Linked DNA regions of Algoriphagus sp. Y33. The protein of the gene in region 2 interacts with the protein of the main gene of each other region in a pairwise test. Links are inferred from orthologs where the notes say so. Each region holds a gene or a part of one and is shown on either strand. Other genes may lie near its edges. The genes, in order: ID165_RS15445 and topA.

What was found.
Region 1: the proteins of topA (region 2) and ID165_RS15445 interact in binary tests that used the Escherichia coli proteins (3 or more experiments, as listed by UniProt). The link is inferred for Algoriphagus sp. Y33 from one-to-one orthologs.

The regions. Positions count from the first base shown.
Region 1 is NZ_CP061947.1:3,852,881-3,860,303, forward strand. Bases 2,062-4,953 are described here. They hold ID165_RS15445 (YigZ family protein), read left to right. Parts: upstream 2,062-3,140; coding sequence 3,141-3,767; downstream 3,768-4,953. Other genes in these bases: ID165_RS15435 (hypothetical protein), read right to left, coding at 2,062-2,639; ID165_RS15440 (FdtA/QdtA family cupin domain-containing protein), read right to left, coding at 2,611-3,036; ID165_RS15450 (3'-5' exonuclease), read right to left, coding at 3,757-4,359; nhaC (Na+/H+ antiporter NhaC), read right to left, coding at 4,356-4,953. Outside these bases: ID165_RS15425 (pitrilysin family protein), read left to right, coding at 1-757; ID165_RS15430 (glycosyltransferase), read right to left, coding at 758-1,708; more of ID165_RS15435, read right to left, coding at 1,710-2,061; more of nhaC, read right to left, coding at 4,954-5,822; ID165_RS15460 (DUF962 domain-containing protein), read left to right, coding at 6,301-6,780; ID165_RS15465 (patatin-like phospholipase family protein), read right to left, coding at 6,868-7,423.
Region 2 is NZ_CP061947.1:1,666,611-1,674,117, reverse strand. The notes cover bases 2,979-5,954. They hold topA (type I DNA topoisomerase), read right to left. Parts: upstream 5,643-5,954; coding sequence 3,315-5,642; downstream 2,979-3,314. Other genes in these bases: ID165_RS06700 (histidine phosphatase family protein), read left to right, coding at 5,797-5,954; ID165_RS06710 (3-hydroxyacyl-CoA dehydrogenase NAD-binding domain-containing protein), read left to right, coding at 2,979-3,008. Outside these bases: ID165_RS06720 (zinc-dependent alcohol dehydrogenase family protein), read right to left, coding at 12-992; ID165_RS26895 (hypothetical protein), read right to left, coding at 1,127-1,255; ID165_RS06715 (SDR family NAD(P)-dependent oxidoreductase), read left to right, coding at 1,341-2,108; more of ID165_RS06710, read left to right, coding at 2,130-2,978; more of ID165_RS06700, read left to right, coding at 5,955-6,264; ID165_RS26655 (hypothetical protein), read left to right, coding at 6,403-6,684; ID165_RS06695 (DUF1080 domain-containing protein), read right to left, coding at 6,994-7,507. UniProt on the Escherichia coli protein: Releases the supercoiling and torsional tension of DNA, which is introduced during the DNA replication and transcription, by transiently cleaving and rejoining one strand of the DNA duplex.

The DNA.
Region 1 (7,423 bases), 2.2 Mb from region 2 along the record:
ATATGGGGCGGAAATCAACGAAACCCACGTAGACACGGTTACAAGGGATCAGTTGATCTCTTATTACGAGACATTACTTTGGCAGGATTTGGAGATTTTCGTCTCAGGGAATTTCGATTCCGCTGAGCTGGAACATCTATGCGAACAATTCAGCCTATTGCCCAACAGGACTGTCTCAGACTCCGTACTTCTACCCGATATAAATACGCTTTTGGCTGTAACAGAGCCCAAAGAAAAGTCCGTACAAAGTAGTGTCCGAATAGGTGGTTGGTCTATCCCAAAAGCCCATCCTGACTTTATTGCACTCAGTGTCTTTAACACAATTCTAGGAGGATATTTTGGTTCTCGCCTTATCAAGAATATTCGCGAAGACAAAGGTCACACATACGGAATCTACTCCTCTCTTACCGAAATCGGTGACTCTAATTACTGGGTAATAGCTGCCGATGTACAAAAAGCATTTTATCCTTCCGTAGTCAAGGAAATTTACCACGAAATCCAAGTGCTGACTCAAGTGGAAATCGATGCAGATGAGCTTGAAGTGGTCAGAAATTATTTGATCGGCCAGATGCTGAAACAGTTCAGCACTGCATTTGATTTGATAGATCGGTTCAAATCCGTACATCATTCAGGAATGGATTTCGACTATTACACTGAGAAGCTTGCTTATCTTAAGGAATTTACAGCAAAGGACATGCTTCATATTGGACAAAAATACTTTTCAAATCCGCCGTTCATTGAAGTAATCATCGGCTAATCATGTGAGCTTAACATAAAGCCAAGAGATATCTAACCGGAAAAACAGCCAAAGTTTATACAAACTAAACTCAACACCTTTCATATTGATTTCTTTGGCAAGTTTTACAAAGCCTTTTGCCACCTGAAAATTAGCAGACCATAGTGCATGCTTCAATTCATAAATGATACGTTCCGAAAGCGCATCATTTTCTTCCGCACTTTTGTTCATTTCTTTGATTTTCTCACAAATTCTAAGTGTACTTGGAAGCATCTGGGACCGGTACCGGCGATATTGGTTTGCAGACAGAGAATCCCCATGTTTCCTTTTTAAGACACCGATGTGAGTCGAAAAAGCTACACGATAACTTCTAGCCAGTCTCAATTGAATATCAAAATCCTCATAGGAAAGTGTAGCATCGTATCCTCCTACTTGCTTGAGAATAGCGGTCTCGAAAACCATTGTAGGAGCAGAAATACAACTTCTCCTAATTAGCGTTTCGTACAGCTTATCAGTCGAAATTTTCTCTTCTAAATCCTTATAATCCGCAGGTTTGTAAAATATACTCTCCTGCCCATACTCATCCAAAATAACAGCGTCAGAGAACACAAACGCTGCATCAGGGATTTGATGTAGTTTTTCAATCGAAAGCAACAGATGATTGGCATACAGAAAGTCATCACCTGAAAGATCAACTACAAATTGGCTGTCAACCTGATTTAGAATTTCATTAAACAACTGACAATAAGGATCGGAAACGCTCTTGTAAATAGCTTTGACAGGAAGTTTATCATCATTATTTCCCACCCATTCCTTGATGATAAACGAAGTCTGGTCCTTACTTCCATTGTCTACAATAATTAATTCCTTATGCCGGTAATCTTGTAACAGTACACTTACCAGTGCCTTCTCGATCCATTTTTCATGGTTGAAAGCAATACAAACAACAGTAACTCTATCGTTAGACTTCATACTAAAGCTTCTTATCCCAAGTGATCTTATTGCAGATATCATTTGAGAAACGCGACTTGAAGAACATTAAGCTGTGATTTGCTCCTTCCTCGAGATCTGACGAGCCAAGGTCTATAAAACTTACTTTTTGCTCAACCGCTAATTGGAAAAGCTCATTTAAGATCAACTCACCACCGATCTTTACAGGGATTTTGGGATTGATCGCAGACAGAAAATAATAAAGGGAATCGCTCGTGAGCTTGACACAAAGAGAATACCCAATGGCTTGACCATCCTTACTTAAAGTAATCAAAAAATACCTATCCGGATATTCTGAAACTTGCTGTACAATTCTATTTTCATCAATCGCAACCTCATAGCCCTTTTGAGCATTCCAAGACCTTATTTCTTTCAAAAAGCCAAAGTTGGAAATGGAAGAATGGCTGGTTTTCAAACCGGAACTCTTGCTTTTCTTTTGAATCTTCATTGACTCCTTTTGCACAAGTTTCTTAATTTTCTTTTTCCCGATAAAAACATGATGACTTAATACTTTCTTATGTTCAAAACCACTTTTAAATAAAAGATAGTTTATCAAATCAACCTGAGGTTCATAAGGTTTGGGTGACTGGGTGATAGAAATTGTGTGGACACTGCGATGATTCATTTCTTCGACTATCGCCAATATAAAAGCTTCCAAAGAAGCGGAGCTCAATCCGTCATGTATCCAAAGACCACCAAAAGGTGATTGCGGAAGCGATACGGCTTCACCTCTCTTTGAAATTGCGAAAGTGATTATTGCTTTAGGTTTCTGCTTTTTCTCCCAAATAAAATCCAGTTGATCCTGATATGCATCACTTGGAGTATTGCTCAAAAAATAGTCCTTATCCTCTTTCAAGGCTGAAACCACCCGAAGCTCGTGGTGTTCACTTATATCTTTCTTGAAGCTTTCCAAAATAGTCTAGGTCTCTGATATAATCATCTTCTGAAAAGGCCCGATCCGACATCCCCAGCAATACCGAGTTGGGCGAAAATCTGGCAACTAACCAATTTAGCGGTGGAATATAAACCCCCTTCTCCGGCGAATCAAGTTCAAAATAAAAAACACCTCCCAAGGCAGAATGAATTTCCAGCTGAAGCTTACCTGCTACAGCCACGATTACCTGGGATTCTTTCCAGTGGGCGTGATTGCCCCGGCTTTCTCCTTCCTTTACATTTGAAATCCAAAAACACCGCTGGATCCCATCCGGAAAAAGAATCAGATTCTCCCAAAAGTGAAGATTTCCTGTTTCAGTGGAATTTCCGGGAAGAGTAAACATATAAGGTGCTTGCGCAGTAATTGATTCAGGCATTTCTTCTAATTTCCATTAGCTAAAATTAAGATAATTCGAATGGATAAACTGTTACCCATTTGTTAATTTTCTAAATTCGCTATTCAACAAACACCAACAAATCTATGCCGGACTTCGGCGAACTCTCTGCACTTGACGACACATTTTTTACTGTTTCCAGGACCAGCGAAGGTCTTTACAAAGACAGAAGCAGCAAGTTTCACTATTATTCCTTTCCGGTGAGAAATGAAGAGGAAATCAAATCCCGTTTGGGTGGCCTAAGAAAAAAACACTTTGACGCCAGGCATCATTGCTTCGCATGGACGCTGGGGAAAGACGGAGAGCAATTTAGAGCAAACGATGATGGAGAACCGAATCATTCCGCAGGAGATCCTATTTTGGGCCAGATTAGATCCAATAACCTGACCAATATTCTAATTGTAGTAGTCCGCTACTTTGGTGGAACGAAACTCGGAATAAGCGGTTTGATCCAAGCCTATAAAACCTCTGCCGCTATGGCAATCGAGGAAAATGAGATTATTGAAGAGCAGGTTAAAGCTTCAGTTGCCATTCATTTCCCATATCCTGTGATGAATGATGTAATGAAACTTATCAAAACTTATGACCTAAAGATTATTACCCAGGAAATGACGCTGGATTGCCAAATGCAATTGGAATTCAGAAAAGGGATTCAAGAACTAATCGTCAATTCACTTGAAGAGATTGAGGGGCTTCAGTTGACTAACGCATAAACAATTCATCCAAATAGCCCTCAGTTCTCAGCTTTTTGAAAATCTCCAGGCATCCCCAAGCGTCGGTAGCAGCGTACCGCTGCTGCTTGATGGTTAACACTTCCGCTTCCCAGTTAGAAACTTGCTCAGACTTGGAAATACGGATGCCAAGAACCATAGCACAGAGATTTCGCACTCCAATATTCATAAAACCGACTCTTTTCAGCTCATCATTCAGATCGAAAAATGAATTGGCATAGAAAGAATCCGTAAGCTTTGCCAGTCCTTTGATATCATCATGAACTGCAGCACCAACTTTCACTATACTCTCTTTTTCAAGAATATTCCGAATAGAATCAGGAAAACCAATTTTATTTAACCGAAAGAGAAACGCTTGTGTGGATGTAGAAAGCTGGAGTAAGGACACCTGGTTTATTACCCCTTTTTGAAAAGCGGGCTTAGTTTCAGTATCAAATCCAATTACTCGCTGCTGGACAAGGAATTCAGCAACCTCCTCCACATCCTCAAGTTTCTCTATTAAAAACATTTCTCCCTCAAACTGTCCCAGCGGAAGGGCGTTTACTTCTTCTTTTGTAATCTTAAATGGAATCATACCAACTTTTCTTCGTCTTCTACATCGTCGTAATAGGTAATCCCGATTTTGAAATAGCCATAGAGAATGGTCATAAAGGGACTAATAATATTAAAAAAGCAATAAGGTGCGTATGTCAAAGTAGCCACACCTAACACTGAAGCCTGTGTAGCACCACATGTATTCCAAGGAACTAAAACCGACGTCACTGTTCCCGAATCTTCTAAAGTTCTACTGAGGTTTTCAGGTGCTAACCCCCGTTTTTTATACACATCTGCGTACATCCTACCAGGAACTAGAATAGCCAAGTATTGATCTGAAGTAGTGATATTAAAAAACACACAGGTAGCGACTGTGGATGCTATCAATGAACCAATACTGTGCACTTTCTGAATCACCGCTTCTGCAAGGACTCTCAGCATGCCGCTTTCTTCCATAATTCCTCCAAAAACCATTGCTGCGATGATCAGCCAAATTGTATTCATCATCCCTCCCATACCACTGGTTACCAGCAATTCGTTGACCACGTCATTGGTAGTAGAAATACTTATTTCTCCATAGAGCGACATCATTACAGCTTTGAAACTCTGATAAGCATAAGATGCGTTTTCATCGGCAATCAGGCGAATGATATCAGGCTGGAAAAACAATGCAAAAACCCCTCCCAGAAGAGCTCCTGTAAGCAAAGCAGGAATAGCGGGCACTTTCCTCACAATCATCACAATGACTAGTATCGGAACAATAAATAACCAACCGGTCACATTGAATTTCTCCGATATTACATCTGAAATAACCTGTACATCATCTACAGTGCCATTTGTCTCATAATTCATGCCGATCACTACGAAAATGATAAGCGTAATAGAAATAGAAGGAACAGTAGTCTTCGCCATATAACGGATATGGGTAAACAAGTCCGTACCTGCCATAGCGGGAGCAAGGTTAGTTGTATCAGAAAGCGGTGACATTTTGTCCCCAAAATAAGCCCCGGAGATAATCGCTCCCGCTATTATTCCTTCTTCAAAACCCAATGCTTTTCCTATCCCTAACAAAGCGACACCCACCGTCGCCACGGTGGTCCAGCTACTTCCTGTGGCTACGGAAACGATAGCGCTGACAATACATGCCGCCACCAAGAATATCGTCGGGTTAAGAATTTGAAGACCATAATATATCATAGCCGGCACAATACCGCTTAGCAACCAAGTTCCCGCAAGAGCACCAATTAGAAATAGAATCAAAATACTGGACATCGCCGCACTGATGCTTTTAATAATCCCATCTTGCAGTGTCTCCCAATTAAACCCTAAACGAAATATTGCCACCACAGCAGCCACCATAGAGGAAAGGATAAGTACGATCTGGTTGGAGCCCGAAAGACCATCTGTACCGAATACTTGTATATTCAATACCAAGAGTACAATCAAAAAAACCAACGGAATCAGTGCGTCAAAAACTTTTGGAGAACGTTTAAAACCTTGCATTAATCGGGGTTTGGTGAGTTAAGGACTTGAATCTAATGAAAAATTATTAATTACATCTTGGACAAAAGTACTGAGAGCTCCTTCCCTACCTGCCAACCTATTGCACACCCCATTTCGCCAAGACGTACCCCAGCCGCTGTTTTAACGCCTACTTGCTGAATAATTGGAGATTTTATTTTGCCAAAAGCCATAATACCAGTCCATTCAGTATCCCAAACAATAGATATTCCAAGAAAGATCATCTGTTTTGTAAGTGCTTCCAGATGAGATTTATTTTAGGATTTACTTTAAACTCCATGCTTTTTTCTCCTTCAAAATCCACATTCTCCGCGCCTCCCGGAAGTAGTCTAGCGTCAATCAGTCGAAAATAGATGTTGCCCTTATCCATATGGAATGTCCCTTTCCAGGGAATTTTGAAAAGGAATTAAAATAGATTTAGTATTTTAAATAAATTTAAGAGATATAATCCCAATATACCATGAGAAAAATTGACGCATTATTCCATGAATACGGGCTAAGTCATCAAAACATGACAAATAAGCTAATTCACTGGTTCTGTGTACCTGCAATTTTCTTCAGTATTGTAGGACTGATTTTCAGCATCCCTCGCGGCCCTCTTCCAGAGCTAATGCCGTTCCTCGGCAATTTTGCCAATTGGGCCACAGTAGTTTTGGCTTTGGTATTGATCTATTACCTCATGCTCTCCACACCGCTTACCTTGGGAATGTTTCTCTTCTCCTCCCTATGTCTGGCTGCGGCTAATTTCATTAACTTATATTTTCCCGGCAAGCTCTGGATGTTAAGCCTCGGGATTTTTTTACTGTCTTGGGTCTTGCAGTTTTATGGACATAAAATTGAAGGCAAAAAACCCACTTTCCTCAGAGACCTTCAATTTCTGTTGATCGGCCCTGCTTGGCTGATGCACTTTATCTATAAAAAATGGGGTTTTGCTTATTGAGACTTTACATCCTCTCCCTACTGTCACTCACACTCGGTACATCCAACATCTCAGTCCTAGCCACTCTGGGCGAAGTCGAAGGATTACTTATTGAGCATTTTCTTCTGTTGACATTATGCTCTCCTCTTCAATAGGCTGTTTTTTGGTAAAAAGCTCCTCCAATCGCCTCAGCGAACTTTGATTTTTGAGTGTATAAACGCTTTCCAGAATTGATTTTTTCTCCCTCGAAGTCAGTCGCCAATTCAAAGATGCACGTTGCATGGTCTCTTGACTTCCCGTTAGTTCTCCCACCTGCACCTTTTCCGGCGCATACTCAAACTCTATCCTCTCCAGATCGAAAGGCATAGACTCAGCCATGTAATTGAAAAGCACCTCATTCTGTATCGTCTGCACATTATCCCAGTTAGCATAAATATTCTTCAATGGAGTGAAAATTTTCTCGAAAATTCTAGGAGGAAAACTCGGTGCTATTTCAGTCACTTTCTCTGAATCTCTAATTGTAATCAAAACCACTCCGGCCGTATTTTCATTGATCCATGACTGAAACACGTACATAAATCTCAGTGCATCCTGAATCCCAAAATTATCAGACAAACCCGTATCCATAGTTTCCATAATTGGCTGGGTGGGCAGCTGAATATTG
Region 2 (7,507 bases):
TTTCAAAGAAATTAACTCACCAAAAGTACTTTCCCGTTTCTTCCCGGTTTGTTATATGCCTCAATTGCTGCCTTCACTTCAGTAAGCGGAAATTTTTCAGCCACTTCAGCCTTAGAATCTTCCCGCATCAAAAAGGACTGGGTTTCCTTATAAAGCTCTGCTCTATCCTCCTCACTTATCCTCTGTAAAACACTACTCAGCCAAAATCCTTCTATTTTCACTTCTTTGAAGATCATCATTCCCGTATTAAGGGATAAATTCTGCATGCTCAACATCCCAAACACGTACATCGTGCCGAATTTCTTGATACACGACAATGCCTCCGCTCCCAGTTCTCCTCCTACAGCATCAAATACTACAGAGACTCCTTCACCCACCACTTCTTTGATCACTTTTTTCAAATCTTCTTTCTCTGTATTAATCACCAGATCGGCACCGAGATCGGTTAGGTGTTTTTTCTGTTCATCATGACGGACAGTACAGGCCACTTTGATTCCCTTGTTTTTAGCTATCTGAATAGCAAATTTCCCAAAAGCAGAAGCTCCTGCAGTGAGCAAAAGCCATTCTCCGGCATTCAACCCCGATTTATTGACCATAGCCACCGCAGTTACGGGATTAACAAAAGCCTGACAGGCTACTTCAAAGGACATGCCTTCCGGCATAGGGATAACTTGCTTGACAGAAAGTGTAATGTACTCTCTCCAAGTACCCATATTAGTCCCTTGAGCTGTAAACATCACTCTGGTTCCCGCAGGGAATTTTCCCTCAGCGTCTGGCTTACTTACTATTCCCGCTGCTTCAAAACCTGCACTGCTCGGTAAATCAGGCTGAATCCCATACCGCCCCCTTATAAACATCAGATCGGAGGGATTGATATTTCTTGCTTTTACTTCTATCTGAACCTCATGGCCTTCTGGCTCGGGTGCCGGTGCTTCTCTCACCTTCAATACGTCCGCGGCTCTGCCGATTTCCTCAAAAATCACTTCTTTCATCTGTTTATATTTTGTTTTAAGAGTTCAGATGGAATCTCGCTCGGTGAATAATCATCCCTCTCCCGAATCAAGTTCGGGACAAGTTGTGTGACCTTATTCGTCATGCTCGATTTCATATGATCATAATTTGTTTTTTAGCGGGTAGATGCCCGTCTGTCGTCGGACAGAGAATCCCTGCCTAAAGACGGCAGGCAGATCGCATGGCTAATCATCAGAGAGTCATGCTTGATTTCATAGTCATCTATTTTGATTCTGAAATTCATATCTATTTAAACTGACAATAATATGCATTCGTTCAGGCTTACTCTTTATCTTTCTTTATCTTGAAGGAAGAAAACGTACCTACTTATGGATCTCTCTTCTCTATTCTCCCTCCAGGGAAAAGTCGCACTCATCACCGGCGCCAGTAAAGGAATCGGTTTTAGTATAAGCGAAATTTTTGCCGCTGCGGGCGCAAAAGTGGTGCTTTGCAGTAGAAAACAGGAAGCTGTGGATGAAATGGCCGGCAGGCTTCGGGCTAAAGGATATGAAGCACAGGGCATAGCTTGTAATGTAGGAAATATGGAGGAGCTGCCGGGATTGGTAAAGAAAACAATTGAATCATGCGGACAGCTTGATATTTTAGTCAATAATGCTGCGACAAGTCCCGTTTTCGGACCTGTACATGAAACGAGTATGGAAGCTTTTGATAAAATAATGAATGTGAATCTCAAGGCTCCTTTCGAGCTCTCAAAACTATGCTGGCCCCATCTCAGAAAATCTTCCAATGCTTCGGTAATAAATATCAGTTCCATAGGCGGAATTTCACCTGAACATGGATTGGGAATCTACAGCGTAAGCAAAGCAGCTTTAATATCCATGACCAAGGTCTTGGCAAAAGAATGGGGAGAAGCAAAAATCAGGGTGAATGTGATTTGTCCCGGATTGATCGAAACCAAATTCTCTGAACCGCTATGGTCAAATGAGAAAATCATGGACATGGTGATGAAAAAACTAGCCATCAAGAGAATGGGCACTGCAGATGAAATTGGTTCTATGGCCTTATTCTTAGCTTCACCAGCCTCCTCATATACCACCGGATCTGTTTTTACTGCTGATGGTGGATTCACCATTTAATTCATAGAAAATCAAATCCTAATGAACATTTATACCATAGGTATTATAGGTGCCGGTAACATGGGTACCAGAATTGCTTTGCAAGCTGCAATTTCAGGCTATCAGGTCAATGTCTTTGATATTGAAGAGAAAAGTTTGAAAAAATCTTTGGACACCATGAATAAGTCAGTAGCTCAAATGATCCGTTCAGGCCGGTTAAATAAAGAAGAGGCAATCCTAGCTATGGAAAGAATTTCTTTCACAGGGAATCTTAAAGAAGCACTTCAGCGGGTTGATCTTGTCAGTGAAAATGTAACTGAAAATTCTGAAGTCAAAATGAACGTATGGAAAGAAATAGGAAATCTGGCCGCAAATCATACTATTTTTACGACCAATACCTCTTACCTACTTCCATCTCAGTTTGCCGAAATATCGGGAAGGGCGGAGAAATTCTGCGCATTTCACTTTCATGATGTATTTCATTCCAGAGTTGTGGACATTATGCCGCATGTGGGTACTGCTGTAGAGGTGATTGGTATTTTAGATGATCTTGGAAGAAAGCTGAATCAAGTACCTATTTTGATTAAAAAAGAAAACCCAGGTTACATTTTCAATACGTTGTTGATAGCTTGGATCGATGCTGCAGGCAGACTATTGACTGGAGAAATAGCAGAAGTAGAAGCTGTAGATAAATCCTGGATGATAAATTTCAATATGGCGGCAGGCCCCTTTGGGATCTTGGACAAGGTAGGATTGGATACGGCATGGCACATCACCAACTCCAAAAGAAATCAGGCGTCGAGAGCTTTTGCAGCATTGCTCAAAACCTACGTGGATCAGGGGAAACTGGGAGTCAAATCCGGTGAAGGCTTCTACACCTATCCAAATCCCAGCTATAAGCAGCCAGATTTTTTAAAGTAACTTGTTTCAGGATCCACAATTGTTCACCTGACTTAATTTCTTTAGGGTAATAATCAAAAGGAAGTAGCTCACCAACCCTTTCCCACCCCATGTAACTGTTACTACCCATCCAAATGGCTCATCTGGTGTTAGCTAAAAAATGTGGCCAATGGAATTAGCCTGTCGATATCGTAATCAGCTACAGTTCTCTTAAAAATTGTCTGCGCTAAAGCCGAAAAATTCCTCCGAGACAGAAACAAGCCTAAAACAATCTTTGATAGAATTGAATTAGGCTTGTCTATATAAAGTCCAAACTAGCTGTGTTAATTACTTTTTCTTGGCAAATCGCCCGCCCTTTTTCTTAGGTTCAGGCTGATTTTCAATAATATGAATCGTCTCTTCATATGTCAATGCTTCAGCTTCCTTATCCTTGGGTATCTTATAATTATTCTTACCCATCTTGATATAAGGCCCCCATCTACCGTTCAAAATTTGAATTTCAGGATTCTCATCAAAGGATTTAATATGTTTCTTTGCATCTGCTTCACGTTTGTCTTTGATCAGCTGGATTGCTTCCTCTTCAGTGACACTTAGTGGATCCATTTCTTTTGGAAGCGAAACAAATGAGCCATCATGACGAACATAGGGGCCAAATCTTCCTATGGCTGCCACCATTTTCTTATCCTCAAACATCCCGATATCACGAGGTAATTTGAACAACTCAAGTGCATCCTCCAGGGTGATATTCTCAATAAACTGCCCCTTTTTTAAGCTGGCGAACTGTTTCTCTTCATCTTCAGCATCACCGATCTGAACCAATGGACCAAACTTACCAAGTCTGGCAATTATCGGCTTTCCACTGACCGGATGATTCCCAAGTTCCCGGCTTGAGTTGATATCCTGTCTGGAAACCTGCTCGGTATCCTCTACATTCTTATGGAAATCCCCGTAGAAAGAATCCAGCATATCCTGCCAAACTTGCCCTCCTGCTGCGATATCATCAAATTCCTTTTCTACTCTTGCTGTGAAGCTAAAGTCAATAACATTTGGAAAATGCTCTACCAAGAAGTCATTCACCACCATTGCGATATTGGTAGGGAAAAGTTTCTGTTTCTCAGCTCCCGTATTTTCAGTTTTGGTTGCATCCTTGAATGCTCCCTTGGCAATGATCATTTCAACATATTCCCTAGGCGTGCCATCTCTGGATTCCTTGATCACATATTCACGTCTTTGTATGGTAGAAATTGTAGGTGCATAAGTGGACGGACGCCCGATTCCCAGTTCCTCCAACTTCTTTACCAACGATGCTTCTGTATATCTCGGAGCAGGTCTGGAGAATGTCTCCCTGCCTTTCATTTCCTGAAGATTTAAATTTTGACCAATAGTCAAAGGCGGCAAAAGTGCCTTGCCATCGTTGCTGTCATCCTCTTCCGGCTCATCATCTGTATCTTCCAAGTACACTTTAAGAAATCCGTCAAACTTGATGATTTCTCCGGTAGCAACAAGATTTTGTGGTTGATTGGAGATATCAACCGTAATAATAGTTTTCTCCAATTCCGCATCTGCCATCTGCGAAGCGATAGAACGCTTCCAGATCAGCTCATAGAGGCGTTGCTCGTTACGCTCTCCCGAAACATGGGAGTTGGCAAAGTCTGTAGGACGGATGGCTTCGTGAGCTTCCTGGGCACCTTCTGACTTTGTTGTGAATTTTCTTGATTTATGGTATTTGTCACCGTATGAATCATGAATCGCATTTTTGGCAGAAGCCATAGCGTCATCAGACAGATTCACACTGTCTGTCCTCATATAAGTAATCTTACCTGCTTCATACAGTTTCTGCGCTACAGACATGGTCTGCGCCACTGAGAAATAAAGCTTTCTACTCGCCTCCTGCTGAAGTGTAGAAGTGGTAAAAGGTGCTGCGGGAGATTTTTTCCCCGGTTTTTTCTCTAGATTAGCTACCGAAAAATCAGCTTCAAGGCATTTCTTTAAAAACTCCTCAGCTTCAGCTTTAGTATCGAATTTCTTAGGAAGTTCTGCTTGGAATGTCTTTCCTTCTACCTCGAAAATAGCCGTGATTCGAAAGCTGGACTTAGCCTTATGTTTCTCTATCTCCCGCTCCCGGTCTACGATAAGACGAACTGCTACCGACTGAACCCTACCTGCAGAAAGTCCTGTTTTGATTTTTTTCCAAAGTATGGGAGAAAGTTCAAACCCTACCAATCGATCCAAAATACGTCTTGCTTGCTGTGCATTTACCAGATCTATATCAATTCCTCTCGGATTTTCGATTGCTTTGGTAATCGCATTTTTGGTAATTTCCCGAAACACAATTCTTCGGGTATTCTCATCCTTCAGCTTCAATACTTCTTTTAGATGCCAAGAAATCGCCTCTCCTTCACGGTCATCATCACTCGCTAGGTAGACGGTTTCTGCATCCTTCACCAAAGCTTTGAGATTTTTGATCACCTCCTTTTTGTCGGCCGTGACCTCATAGGTGGGATTAAATCTATTTTTAATATCGATCGCTTTATCGCCTTTAGGCAGATCCCGCACGTGACCGTAGCTGGATGCTACCTTATAGTCCTTGCCAAGATATCCCTCAATGGTTTTGGCTTTGGCTGGTGACTCGACGATAACAAGGTTTTTTGACATAAAAAGCAATATTTCTGGGCATTCAAGCCCGTTTAGAAAAGCTAAAAATAGATGGCATTGTATTCTCGTCCAAATATTTAAAATTAAGCAGACCCGAATTGGTGGGATTTTTGATTAAAGTAACAATTACTTTTGAGGTTATAAATCACTTATCATGAAGCAATTGTTTTTACTCAGACACGGAGAAGCAGGTTTTTCCCAAGGTTCGGATTTTCAAAGACAACTCACCAAAAAAGGTCGAGAAAACCTGATCCGCATGGCCGAAGGCTTAGTTCCAACCCTAAAATCCGTTGATTTGATGTATTGCTCTACCGCAGAACGCACCTTGGAAACTGCTAATTTGATAGAGAAACACGTTATTATTAAGGAGAGTATCTTCACACGGGTGATCTATCAAGGCGACATGGGCAATATGATCGAACTACTTGAAAAAACTTCTTCCTCTGTGCAATCTTGCCTTTTGGTAGGCCACAATCCTACCATTAGTCTGCTTCTAGCGCACATTTCCGGGGAGCATTATCTGGGATTGCAGCCTGGGATGATGGCTGTAATGGATTTGGAAATATCAGATTGGAAAATGATCGGCTTTGGAACCGGGATCTTGAAAGAGATAATTCAATAATTAAAAATAATATCAAGGCAGCTCGCCCCCCCCGTAAAAACCACTTTTTCCATTTTTATCAAAAAAAACTATAGATAGATCGGATTATCAAACACAGTTACTCTATATTTGGATTATAATTCAGAGATAATTTGAAAAGTGAAGCCAACAATCCAAACCCTCACATTCTCTCTACCCGAAAATTCTTCTCCAAATTCGGAACTTTACATCCCGAAGCCTAGCCCAAAATATTCGAATGAATCCATCGCCGTGGAACCAAAATTTGATTTTAACCCTGACTTTGCATTAGGATTAATAGCAGCCTGTCCCGATTCTTTTCGGGAAGGGTTCAAACTGCGGGAAAATCAGTCACTTTGGAGATCTAGTCGTAGCAACCGCTACGGTGAGAGCGAAAAATGTAACATAGCGACTGATTTTTAGGCGGTTTGAAGCCTCAGCAGATTTTCTAATGCATAATTCGATTAAATCAAATGGCTAAACCGTTGAGTGCCCTTTTGAGTGCCCTTTATAGAATATAACTACCCAAATTATGATTGCCCCGACTAAAGTTTCCCCATTGTAAACTCAGTTTGTAGCTGAGAAATATAAGTTGCTTTATTCACCAAGTGTCTGATTTAGATTTAGCCTCAAAAAATCTTGGAAGAACAAACAGTCTTTCAAATGTTGTTTGAAACAGAATCAGATTAAACAAAAAGGCCCTGAATGGTATGGATTTAGGGCCTTTTTAGTTTAGAAGTCAGTAGACTTTCCGTCCAAATCAAGCTTTTTGATCCAGATATTTCTGTAAAACACATCGTGCCCTTCGGCCTGCAACTTTAACCCACCGGGAGTATCCGTAATTCCCTTTCCACCGTCATTTCCACCGTCCAAACCGGAGTTTGGACCGCCCCATACTTGTTGTATCTCCTTGTCTTCATGGATTTTCACACCGTTCAGATAGACTGTCGCCCTGGGCTTGGCTACCAGCTGGCCATTTTCAAAACGTGCCGCTTTAAACTCAATATCATAAGCATTCCACTTACCCAAACCATAGTATTCTTTGGAAGTAGGTATATGTTCATTGATTAGTGCAGCCATACCATGATCACCGTAATCTCCGTCTAGGATCTGGATCTCATATCTGTTTTGCAAGTAAACACCGGAGTTGCCTCCTTCATCTTTTATAAAAAACTCAACGTGAGCCCTAAAATCCCTGAACTTGTCTTTGGTCACAATATCTGCTGCCCCATACAAACCTCCCGCT